Regions from separate parts of the Clostridium sp. JNZ X4-2 genome, predicted to be linked through region 2. Evidence: riboswitches for the same ligand, from Rfam matches in the RefSeq annotation. Region 2 holds a riboswitch; the other holds the start of a gene.
The links. A riboswitch is a leader RNA that binds a small molecule or an ion and turns the genes downstream of it on or off. The one in region 2 is predicted to bind cyclic di-AMP.
Positions count from the first base shown of each region.

Region 1 (5,990 bases), 350 kb from region 2:
CAATTGATTTGATAAGAGGAGGATAATCATATGAAATGGTTTGTAAATCTGAAAATAGGAAGAAAGCTTCTGGTGGGATTCCTGACAACATCTTTGTTCATAATTATAGTAGGTGCTGTTGGAATAGTGAGCCTGGACAAAATAAACAAAGGTTCCAGTGAATTGCATAACAATAATCTAATCACTGTAGAAAACCTGAACACCTTCGATGCCAACTCCATGAAGCTTCGTCTGGAAATAATAAATTTAGTTGAAAGCAGAGATAAAAACAATACTCAAAAAACAATTGATGCCATGAAAAAATTACAAAATCAAAACAGCAGTATAATCAATACATATGAAAATTCAAATTTAACTACAGAGGAAAATACCCAATTAACTGAATTAAACAGGCGAAGGGCTGACTGGCTCAAAATATGCAATAATATAATAAATCTCATGTCAGTTGGAAAATATGATGATGCCATGACTTTAAATAAAGAAGCTGCTTCTTACAGGGACAAGCTTACTGAAAGTGCTGAACAGCTGATTAAAATTACAAATAAAAAAGCTGAAACTCAATATGTCAATAATAACAAGATATTCAAATCTTCTTTTTACACAATAATCATCATAACAATACTTGGAATAATTGCAGCCATAGTTTTAGGCAAGAAAATCACTGATGGTATTATAAAAAGAATAAATAAAATACTTCATTTTACAGACTTGATAAGCAAGGGCGACCTGAGCCATTCCCTGAAAGCCACAAGCAAAGATGAAATAGGAGATATTGCCACAAATTCAAATCAGGCAAAAAATAATATAAAAAATCTAATCGGTGAAATAAATGTCAGTATAGAAGAAATGAGCGCCTCCAGTGAAGAACTGTCTGCATCCACTGAAGAAATATCCTCCATGATGAATTCTGTAAATGAATCCACAGGACATATTGCAGAAGGAGCTCAAAATTTAAGCAGCGTTACACAGAAAATCACCACATCTTCCCAGGAAATAGCACAAAATGTGAAAAACCTTCTGAATGATGCAGGTAAAACAACCAACACCTCTTCAGAAATAAAAGAGCGCGCCAAAAATATAAAAGAAAAAGCCTTACAAAATATAAAAGAGGGAGATTCCCTATACAATGAGAAAAGGAATAAAATTATACAAGCTATAAAGGACGGGAACGCAGTTTCACAGGTTAAGGTAATGTCGGAAACTATCGGAAGTATAGCAGAGCAGACCAACTTGCTTGCACTAAATGCAGCTATTGAATCTGCCAGGGCAGGGGAGGCAGGAAAGGGATTTTCAGTAGTGGCGGAGGAAATAAGAAAACTGGCGGAACAATCCTCCAATACCGTAGAAGGCATAAACAGGATGGTACTTTCTGTAGAAGCAGCTTTTAAAAATTTATCTTCCAGCAGCAATGAAATTCTGGATTATATATCAAATAGTGTACAGCCCAATTATAAGCTTCTCATGGAAACCGGAGTTTATTATGAAAAGGATGCTGATTTTATGAACACCATGTCAGAACACATTGATAGTTCTTCAAAACGAATGAAGGAAATGATGGTGGATATAAGTTCAGCCATTGAAAATACAGCTTCCACCGCAGAAGAATCTGCTGCCGGCTCCGAGGAAATACTAAGCAGTATTGAAGAAGTTACCAAGGCCTCCACAGGTATAGCTGATTCATCCCAAAGCCTGGCAATGCTGGCACAGAATATTGCAAAAACACTGGGTAAGTTCAAACTTTAAGGTTCCAGCTTAACAATATAGCGGGATTTATGGTTACACCTGCCATGGATCCCAGCAATTCCATATGGATATTTTCTGGAAATACTGTTAAAATGACAACCAAGACAAGCCTAAATTTCAGTGATGAAATACGGGGGATAATATTCAGGGGTGAATCTTTTTGCCAAAAAGTAGGGGTATCCCAATCCCGAACCCGTCAACTAACCTCGCAGGCAAAATTAAGGGGGATAACATAATATGAATTTCAGAAAAATCAGTACACTGTTTTTTGCAGCATCTCTTTGTACCATATCTTTTACCCAGGTTCACGCAGCAAATTACAAAGTAAAACCTGGTGATTCTCTATTTAAAATAGGTGTGTTATTTAAAAGCAGTGCAGATACACTAATACGGGATAACAATTTAAGCGGAATTGAAATATATCCAAATGAAATTTTAAATGTGACTTCAAAAACTTATAGTGTACAAGCTAATGACTCACTTTTCCTGATAGCAAAAAAATTCAATATATCTGTTGATGCATTAACTGCTGCTAATTCTAACGTGGACAAGCATATTTACCCAGGCCAGGTACTGAATATACCTGCAGGTTCTGTATTTAAAGGCATCAGTGCAGCTTCTCCTGCTATAATGCCCTACAGTGAAAGTGACCTGGATCTGCTTTCAAGGCTGGTAAATTCAGAAGCCGAAAGTGAGTCCTACAGGGCTAAAGCTGCTGTGGCTGCCGTAGTTTTAAACAGAGTCCATGACTCAAGATTTCCATCCACTATAAAAGATGTGATATACGAAAAATCAGGCGGATACTACCAGTTCACTCCAGTGAAAAACGGATGGATAAACAAGCCTGCTACCCAGGAATCAAGAAATGCGGCCTATGATGCACTTCACGGCTGCGATCCCACAAAAGGTGCACTTTACTATTTTGATGACAGTACCACAAACAAATGGCTGTGGTCAAAACCAATTGCTTTAAGAGACGGAAAAATGGTATTTACCTATTATTAAGAAAACAAGCTGGACAAGCTAAGGGTCTGACCCCCTGACATTTTCTGTCAGAGGATCAGACCCTTATTTTAAATATCCTTTATAAATTTTTCCACTTCAGGTATAATGCAGTCTCGGGTATTTTCTATAATATTTCCTCTTTTCACTACCATAGCTGGATTTTCAAGGTAATTCAAATTTTCAGCGGGATTGCCCTCCAGGACAATAAAATCTGCAAATTTTCCAGGTTCCAATGTGCCCACTTCACTGTCAATTCCCAGAATTTCAGAATTTGATTTAGTGGCAAAAGATATGGCCTGTGCATTTGAAACTCCAGCATATTTTACTTGAAGGTGCAATTCCCTCCAAGTGCCGTAGTGGGTTACAAAAGGCATGGCTGCATCAGTACCGAGGCCAACTCTTATTCCTTCTTTAACGGCTGTTTTAAATCCTTCCGTCATTTCATCCCTTATAATTCTGCCATTGGTAAGCTGCACATTATCCAATTTAGTGTATTCCGTGCTGATTTCCGACACATAAACTGCAGCTGCAAAGGTAGGTATGAGAGCACTGTATCCTCTCAAGGATTTAGGATTGTGTTTAAAAAGCTGTATTATTTCATCATCCATGGAAGCGCCGTGTTCTATAGTATCAACCCCTGCTCTGAGAGCTTCTTTAAGTCCTCTGGTGCTCTGACAGTGGCTTGCTACAAGTAAGCCTGCCCTATGAGCCTCATCACATATGGCTGCAATTTCATCATAGGTCATCTGCACCCTTCCTGCTTCTCCTATTTTCTTGGAATCGGTAACTCCTCCCGTGCTGGCTATTTTTATCAAATCTGTTCCATTATAAATATGAGTTCTTACTTTTTTTCTTCCTTCCCAGGGTGAATCACTGGCCTCAGACACAAATTTATATCCATGCCCGCCTGTTATGCATATCATGGGACCTGCACAAAGCATATCCGGTCCAATTTCCCTGGAACTTTTTATTTCATCCCTTACTTCCAGGTCATAGTAAAAAGGATCTCCAACACTTCTAAAAGTAGTCACTCCTGCATGAAGTGCATCCATGGCATTTTTTTTCATTCCCTGTTTAAGAAGGTGTTTTCCAAGAGCTGATTTCATAAATTCCAAATTTTCATCCGGAGTTCTCTTCACCCCCTCCTCTGCAAAAGGATTTCCGTTTCCAAAAAGGTGGGCATGAGCATTTATAAGCCCCGGAAGTACATATTTGCCTTTCAGGTCAACTATCCTGCAATTTTCAGGTATGCTCACCTCATCTTTATTTCCCAGGCATTTTATTTTGCCGTTTTCATCTGAATTTTCCACTAATATAACGCCATTTTTTATCAATTCATTTTCAAACTTACCATCTATTATATTGCAATTTATAAAAGCACAAATCTGATCCTGTTTACTCACAATAATTATCTCCTTTTTTTGGATAGGGGTCAGACCCCCTGACATTTATTGTCAGGGGGTCTGACCCCTTAACAATTTTTTACAAGTACTCTTTAGCCAATTTATCGAAACTATCCAGGGATTTTTTTATTTTGTCATATGAAATACAGTAGGAAAGCCTGAAATAGCCTGGACACTTGAAAGAAGAGCCTGGAACTATAAGCAGATTGAATTTCTTTGCTTCTTTTGCAAATAGAGCATCATCCGGTATCAGTGATTTAGGAAACAGATAAAATGCCCCTTCAGGTTTAACACAGGAAAATCCTATTTCAACAAGGTGATTATATAGAAGATCCCTGTTTTTCCTGTATATATTTACGTTCACTTCCGAATCCAGACATTTTGCAATTACCCTTTGAAACAGTGAAGGTGCATTTACAAATCCCAAAATTCTATTTGCCACATTTAAAGACTGCATTATGTCGTTGAAATCATCTGCATCACCATTACATACTACATATCCTATTCTCTCTCCGGGAAGAGAAAGTGATTTGCTGTAAGAATATCCAACAAATGAATTTCTATAGTAATTCAATATATAAGGCACTTTTACCCCATCATATGCTATTTCCCTGTAGGGTTCGTCAGAAATCAGATATATGCTGGTGCCTAATTGCTGTTGTTTTCTGTTTAAAACTTCAGACAAGTCTTTAATAAGCTTTTCTGAATAAACCACTCCTGTGGGATTATTGGGTGAATTTATTATTACAGCTTTAGTATTGGAATTTATTTCGTCCTCCAGCTTATTTAGATCAGGTTCAAAGGTTTCCGTATCTGAAGGCACAATTACAAGTTTTCCGTCAAAATTTTTTACATAGTTCTCATATTCGCCGAAAAACGGTGAAAAGGTAATAACCTCATCTCCTGGATTTAAAAGGGTTTTTAAAATAATATTCAATCCGCCTGCTGCACCACAGGTCATTATCAAATTATTTTCAGTTAATTTCAAATTGTATTTTTTGTTGATATGTTCTGCAATTTCAGCCCTCACATCTTCATAACCAGAATTGTTCATATATCCATGGACCAGATTAGGAGGCTCCTCACTTAATATTTCAGCTACAGCTTTTTTTATGGATTCGGGTGGTTTTACATTGGGATTGCCAAGACTAAAATCAAATACATTTTCCTCCCCATAAATCGAAGACAGCCTCTTCCCTTCCTCAAACATGGCCCTTATTACAGAACTCTTAGACACATATTCTTTCATTTTATCAGATATCACAGAATTTCCCCCCTTATATTTAAAGTTCAAATAACAAAGTTCAGATGTTAAAGCCCAAATATCACAGCTGATATTTGAAGCTATAAAAATATTTTAACACAAGAATTTGCGATGTACAATTGACAGTTGGCAGCTCAAATACACAGGCTGCAATTAACAGTTCATAATTGACATCTATACTCAACTCTCAATGCACAATTCACAGTTAACAATGGACAAGCTACGGATTAATCAAAATTAGGAGCTTATAGTCATGAATTAATAGTTTTGGTTGATTTTCAGATGCTGCCGGAAACTTTCATTTACAATTTATTATTCACTATAAACTCCTAGATAAACTTCAGCTCACAATTCTCAGCTTTGAGCAAAAACCGCAATACCTATAATTACCATTGTAAATACAATAATACCTATATATATTGCCATTCCCGCTGGCCTTCCCGCATTTACTGTCCAGCCTACACCAAATCTCTTTTCTACAAATATGGAGGGATCCTCAGGATTATAATATATAGTGTTTGCCAGTTTCCAGAAATCATCATCATCTTTATTTGTAAACCCAGATTCCTCTCTTT
Region 1 is NZ_CM142685.1:494,855-500,844, reverse strand. Features, by position in the region: gene ACYUJ6_RS02525 (methyl-accepting chemotaxis protein) at 31-1,743, shown strand; cyclic di-AMP (ydaO/yuaA leader) riboswitch at 1,841-1,973, shown strand; gene ACYUJ6_RS02520 (cell wall hydrolase) at 1,981-2,748, shown strand; gene ACYUJ6_RS02515 (amidohydrolase family protein) at 2,817-4,151, opposite strand; gene ACYUJ6_RS02510 (pyridoxal phosphate-dependent aminotransferase) at 4,231-5,415, opposite strand; gene ACYUJ6_RS02505 (DUF1648 domain-containing protein) at 5,770-5,990, opposite strand, start outside.
Region 1: another riboswitch for cyclic di-AMP. It lies ahead of ACYUJ6_RS02520 (cell wall hydrolase); the one in region 2 lies ahead of ACYUJ6_RS00900 (cell wall hydrolase).

Region 2 (5,990 bases):
TGCCGCAAAATATTATTCTCAATATGATGAAAATTTTTCTGATGGAAATTATGAAGAAACGGTTTTATACAGGCTTGCTATTATATATAAGGGTATGGATGTGAGCACATCTAAAAATTATGCTGAAAAGCTAGTAAATAAATATCCTGTATCCATTTATAACAATTCTATAATAAATAGTATAATAAACAGCTAAATTTTAAAGACTAAAAAGTAGCTGCTAGACAAATAATAAAATTGTTATCTAAAGATGTAGCACTGCTATTTTCAGCATTAAAAGCAGGAATATTACAGTGACTAATCATCAGATAAAATATAATTAAGGGAAATACCCTTAAAAATTATTAAGGAGGGAAAGTAATGGTAGAAGAAATAAAGGATTCAGATTTTTCTAATTCAATTGAAAGCTCATCTACTCCTGTAGTTGTTGATTTTTGGGCTTCTTGGTGCGGACCTTGTAAAATGTTATCCCCTGTAATAGAAGAGGTTTCAGATGAATTACAGGGAAAGGCAAAATTCTTCAAGCTGAATGTAGATGAAAATCCGGTTACAGCAGCACAGTTTAAGATTGCAAGTATCCCAACTGTTATGGTATTTAAAGATGGAAATATGGTAGATAAATTTATTGGATTTAGACCAAAGGATACTATAAAGGATGTTTTGGAAAAACATATTTAATTGCGAACAGTTATTGGGAATTAAAGTATATTAAAATGACAAATTGACTTTGTTAATTTGTCATTTTAATTATATTGTTATATATGAAAATAAATTAGGAGGTGGATTCAAGTGAATTCCAGATATGATATTGCCATAGTAGGAAGTGGACCGGCAGGACTTTCCGCAGCAATCAATGCCAGGATAAGAAATAAAAGCATCCTTGTATTCGGAAAAACAGAGCTTAGTGCTAAATTAGTAAGGGCTCCCAAAATCAATAATTATCTTGGCCTGCCAGATATAACAGGATTGCAGCTAAAGGGAAGATTTGAAAATCATATAAAATCCATGGGTATAAATATAACTTTTGAGAAAATAAATGAAATATATGCTATGGGTGAATATTTTGGACTTATGGTGAATGAAAAGATGTATGAAGCAAAAACCATTGTATTAGCCACGGGTATTGAGTATACTAAAGCTCTGAAAGGTGAAGAGGAACTTTTGGGCAAGGGAGTAGGATATTGCGCCACCTGTGATGCCCCTTTGTATAAGGGAAAAGCTGTTGCTATCATAGGATACAATAAAGAAGCTGAAAGAGAAGCTAATTATGTAAATGAATTGGCTGAAAAGGTATATTATATACCTATGTACAGAGATGAGCTGGATTTGAATAAAAATGTAGAGGTAGTAAAAGATAGTATCCTTGAAATATACGGAAAAGAAAAAGTTGAAAAGGTTATTTTAAAGCATGGAGAAATAAGTACAGATGGAGTATTTGTATTAAAGGACAGTATCTCACCGGCTCAACTGGTACCGGGAATTGTAATGGAGGATAATCATGTAAAGGTTGATGTAAATATGAATACCAATATACCGGGATGCTTTGCAGCAGGAGATTGTGTTGGAAAGCCATATCAGTATATGAAGGCTGCAGGTCAGGGACAGGTAGCTGCATTAAATGCTGTTTTATACCTTGACAAACAACAAGTTAATTAAAAAGAGGCTGTTGCACTAATCTTTTTAGTGCAACAGCCCTTTTTTAGTTGACTACAAAAAACACATGGTTTCCTATAGATTTAACATTTTTTTTATCTATATTTTTCATCCATTGGGAAGTGGCTATTCTCGGGTTATAGAAGAAAATAGACTTACCTGTGGGATCTACTCCTTTTAATGCTTGAAGAACTGCGCTATAGCTTTCCTCATTTGGAGTTACATCTATAACTCCATTTTTCACACAGGAAAAAGCTCCTCTTTGTGTTACTACTCCTTTTACTGTTTTTGGGAATTCAGGATATTGCAATCTGTTCAATATTACAGAAGCTACTGCCACCTTACCTTCAAAGGGTTCACAATTACTTTCAGCATAAACTACTTTGGCCATTAAATCTACGTCATTTTGTGTTATGTATATTTTTTGGTTAGAGTAGTTAAATACCTGAACAACCTCTTCCTGTTCATTAAACAAAGTGGAATTGGTGCTGTTAAGAGTGTGTGAACTTACATTTTGAGAAGGTATAAATAGCATCAAAAAGAAAATAATAAAATAAATAATTTTTTTCAAATTGAATCATCTCCTTATTACCGACGGGGTTAGCTGACGGGTTCGGTAAAGGCATAACCTACGTATAAATACGATTCACCCCAATGTTACTGGTTTCCCCGTGTTTTTAGTAAAACTTAGGTCAATGATATTGTACCCATTTAACAAAATAAAATACATTCTATTAAAATTTTTTAAAATCATTTAAAGTACTGATATAAACAATGTTAAATAGTGTATAATTATTAGTAGATACTTTTTATAGGACGGTGAAACGGGTGGAATTATTGCAAATGATGGTTAATTCAGTGAGAAATATAAGCATATCATCTGTTATGGATATATTAGTGGTGTCGTATATACTTTACAAAGGATATATGCTTATAAAAGAAACCAGAGCTGAGCAGCTTTTAAAGGGAATTATACTTATAATATTTCTTATACCAATAAGCAGTTTTTTTCACTTGGTAATGCTTAATTGGATACTTACCAAGACCTTAACTATAGGTGTTCTCTCTTTTGTTATTATATTTCAGCCTGAAATTCGTCGGGCGCTTGAGCATCTGGGGAGAACTGCCTTTAATGATAAACACATATTACAGGATGAAGAAGTAATGGAAAAGGTGGTAACTGAAATTGTAAATTCCGTAGATAATTTATCTAAAAGTAAAACAGGAGCTCTTATTGTAATTGAACAGATTACAGGGCTTGGAGATATAATAAATACGGGTACTAAAGTAGACGCCATAGTATCAGCTGCCCTTTTAGAAAATATATTTGTAGTAAATACGCCGCTGCATGATGGGGCAACTATAATAAGGAATGACAGAATAGTGTCAGCAGGTTGTTTTTTACCTCTTACGAACAACAATGATTTAAATAAAAAGTTGGGTACAAGGCATAGAGCTGCAATTGGAATATCAGAAAATTCCGATGCCTTAATTGTAGTAGTCTCGGAAGAAACGGGGACTATTTCCTTTGCTGTAAATGGAAAACTTATAAGAAATTACACTAAGGATAGACTAAAAAAGATCCTTGTTACTATAATGAAAAAAAGATCCCAAAAAAAGTCTACATGGAGAGAGAGGGTGATTGAGTGGAAGGAAAAAATAAAAAAAGCCAAATCTTAATAAAGGTATGTTGTGTAATTGCAGCATTCATTTTATGGTTATATATATTTAATGTTCAAAATCCTATAACAGAGAGAAAGATTGTGGTGCCTGTAACTATAGTCAATAAAGATGTACTTGCTCAATCAAAACTTGTTCAGGTAGGCAGCGATCAATTTAATATATCTCTTCTTATAAAGGGAAATGCTTCTGATGTATACTCGGTAAAGCCAAGTGATTTTAAGCTGAACTCGGATTTAAGTTCTTATGTCATGAAAAAAGGGGAAAACAATATACCGGTGACTGTAAAAAAGAGTCCTGATAATATAAGCATAGAAAATAACGAGAACTTGTGGATAAAGATACAACTTGATGAATTGAAGAAAAAAAGTGTACCTATAAGGGTAACTATAATAGGAAAACCCAAGGCGGGATATTATGCCCTGGATCCAGTCTTGAAGGTGGAAAAGGCAGAAATAAGCGGTTCTCAGGATATGGTAAATGAAGTAAGATATGCTGCAGCCGTATATGATGTAAGATATGCTCAGAATGATATAAATACAACAGTGTCACTTCAGCCTCAGGATGTATCCGGGAATATAATAAAAAATGTTAAAATAAATCCTGCTGGTGTTAAGATTAAAGTGCCTGTTGGAAAAATAAAAACTGTTCCGGTGAATATTAAAATTCAAGGCAATTCTGCAGGTGAGGCTATAACTAGTTCAATAACTGCAGTGCCAGACAAGATAGACATATCAGGGGATGAAAGTGTAATAAAGAATATAAGTGGAATAGACACGGAACCTATTGAGCTAAGTAAAATGGGAGATGCAGGCAATGCCCAGGCGAAATTAATAGTTCCAAAGGGAGTAAAATTAATAAATAGTAATGGGATAGTACAATTAAAAATAAGTTCCGGTACAGTTAAAACTGATAGTGAATCTCAAAAACAGTTAAATCTTAATGTACAGATTAGAAATTTAAATAACAGTTATACGGCGAAATTGAGCAGCAGCAGTGTGTCAATAGTAGTTTCAGGATCTGACAGTATTGTAAATAATTTAAATGCGGATAGTATAGTATGCTTTGTAGATACCAGTTCAATGTCTGAGGGAGTTCAGTCAGCTAATGTGGTTGTATCCCTGCCTCAAGGCATATCATTAGTATCACAAAGCCCACAGAATATAAATGTAGATATAAGGCAGAAAACAGCGGAGGATCAAAATGGCAATTAGGATAAATAATTTGATTATAAATATAGATGAAGACTGTGCAGAATTAAAAAATAAAGCTGCCAAAAAACTTAGGATAAGTGAAGGCGACATTGAAAGATTTAGAATACTGAGGAAATCTATAGACGCTAGAAGAAAAAACAATATAAGATTTAACTGTTCTGTAGAAGTGAGCTGTCGTGGAGAAAAAAAAATGGCATTGAAGTTAAGTGACAAAGATGTAAAAATAGAAGAAAAAATTGCAGAAGAAGAGGCGGCAGTTCCGGGAAAAAAGAAGATGAGTTCCAGACCTGTAGTTGTTGGCATGGGTCCTGCAGGTATGTTTGCAGGACTTTTCCTGGCAGAAAGAGGATACAGACCCATCATAATAGAAAGAGGAGAAAGAATTGAAGACAGGACAAAAACTGTAAATCAATTTTGGAATACTGGAAAGTTGGATTTGGAGTCCAATGTACAATTTGGAGAAGGCGGTGCAGGAACCTTTTCCGACGGGAAATTAACCACTAGGATAAAGGATAAAAGGTGCGATTTTATTTTAGATACATTTTCAAAATATGGTGCTCCAGATGAAATTACATATGATGGCAAGCCTCATATAGGAACGGATAACTTGAAACTTGTAGTTAGGAATATAAGAAATAAAATATTAGAATCAGGTGGAGAAATATTATTTAAAAGTAAACTGGAGGATTTGGTAATAGAAAATAAAAGGCTAAAAGCGGTAATTGTAAATGGAAGTGAAATACACTGTGATAATTTAATACTGGCTATAGGGCACAGTTCCAGGGATACCTATGAAATGCTTTCTAGAAGAGAAGTATTCATGGAATCTAAGGCTTTTGCAATAGGGGTCAGGGTGGAACATTCACAACATATGATAGATGTGAACCAATATGGAAAATTTGCAGGACATCCTAAACTAGGACCTGCAGACTATAAGCTTACACATAAAAGTAAAAGTGGAAGAGGAATCTACAGCTTTTGTATGTGTCCCGGAGGAAAAGTTGTAGCAGCAGCCTCAGAGGAAAGGGCACTTGTGACTAATGGAATGAGTTATTATAACAGGGATCTGGACAATGCAAATTCTGCCGTAGTGGTAACTGTGGCAGAAAGGGATTTTCAAGGTAATTCCCCTTTAAAGGGTATGGAATTTCAAAGATATTATGAAAGGCTGGCATATAAGCTGGGTGGAGGAAATTATACTGCTCCAGTACAATTGATTAGGGATTTTTTAAGAGAAAGAGTATCCACTGCATTTGGAAAAGTAAGACCCACTTATATGCCGGGATGTGAATTTAGGGATTTAAGGCAGTGTCTTCCTGCAGAAGTGGTCAGTGCATTGCAGGAGGGATTTGTCCACTTTGAAAAGAAAATAGGAGGATATGCAGAAGGTGATGGGATAATAACAGGTATTGAAACCAGGACTTCTGCACCAGTTAGAATAAT
Region 2 is NZ_CM142685.1:144,578-150,567, forward strand. Features, by position in the region: gene ACYUJ6_RS00885 (tetratricopeptide repeat protein) at 1-196, shown strand, start outside; gene trxA (thioredoxin) at 361-678, shown strand; gene ACYUJ6_RS00895 (NAD(P)/FAD-dependent oxidoreductase) at 790-1,656, shown strand; gene ACYUJ6_RS00900 (cell wall hydrolase) at 1,700-2,224, opposite strand; cyclic di-AMP (ydaO/yuaA leader) riboswitch at 2,228-2,357, opposite strand; gene cdaA (diadenylate cyclase CdaA) at 2,482-3,333, shown strand; gene ACYUJ6_RS00910 (CdaR family protein) at 3,300-4,547, shown strand; gene ACYUJ6_RS00915 (NAD(P)/FAD-dependent oxidoreductase) at 4,537-5,990, shown strand, end outside.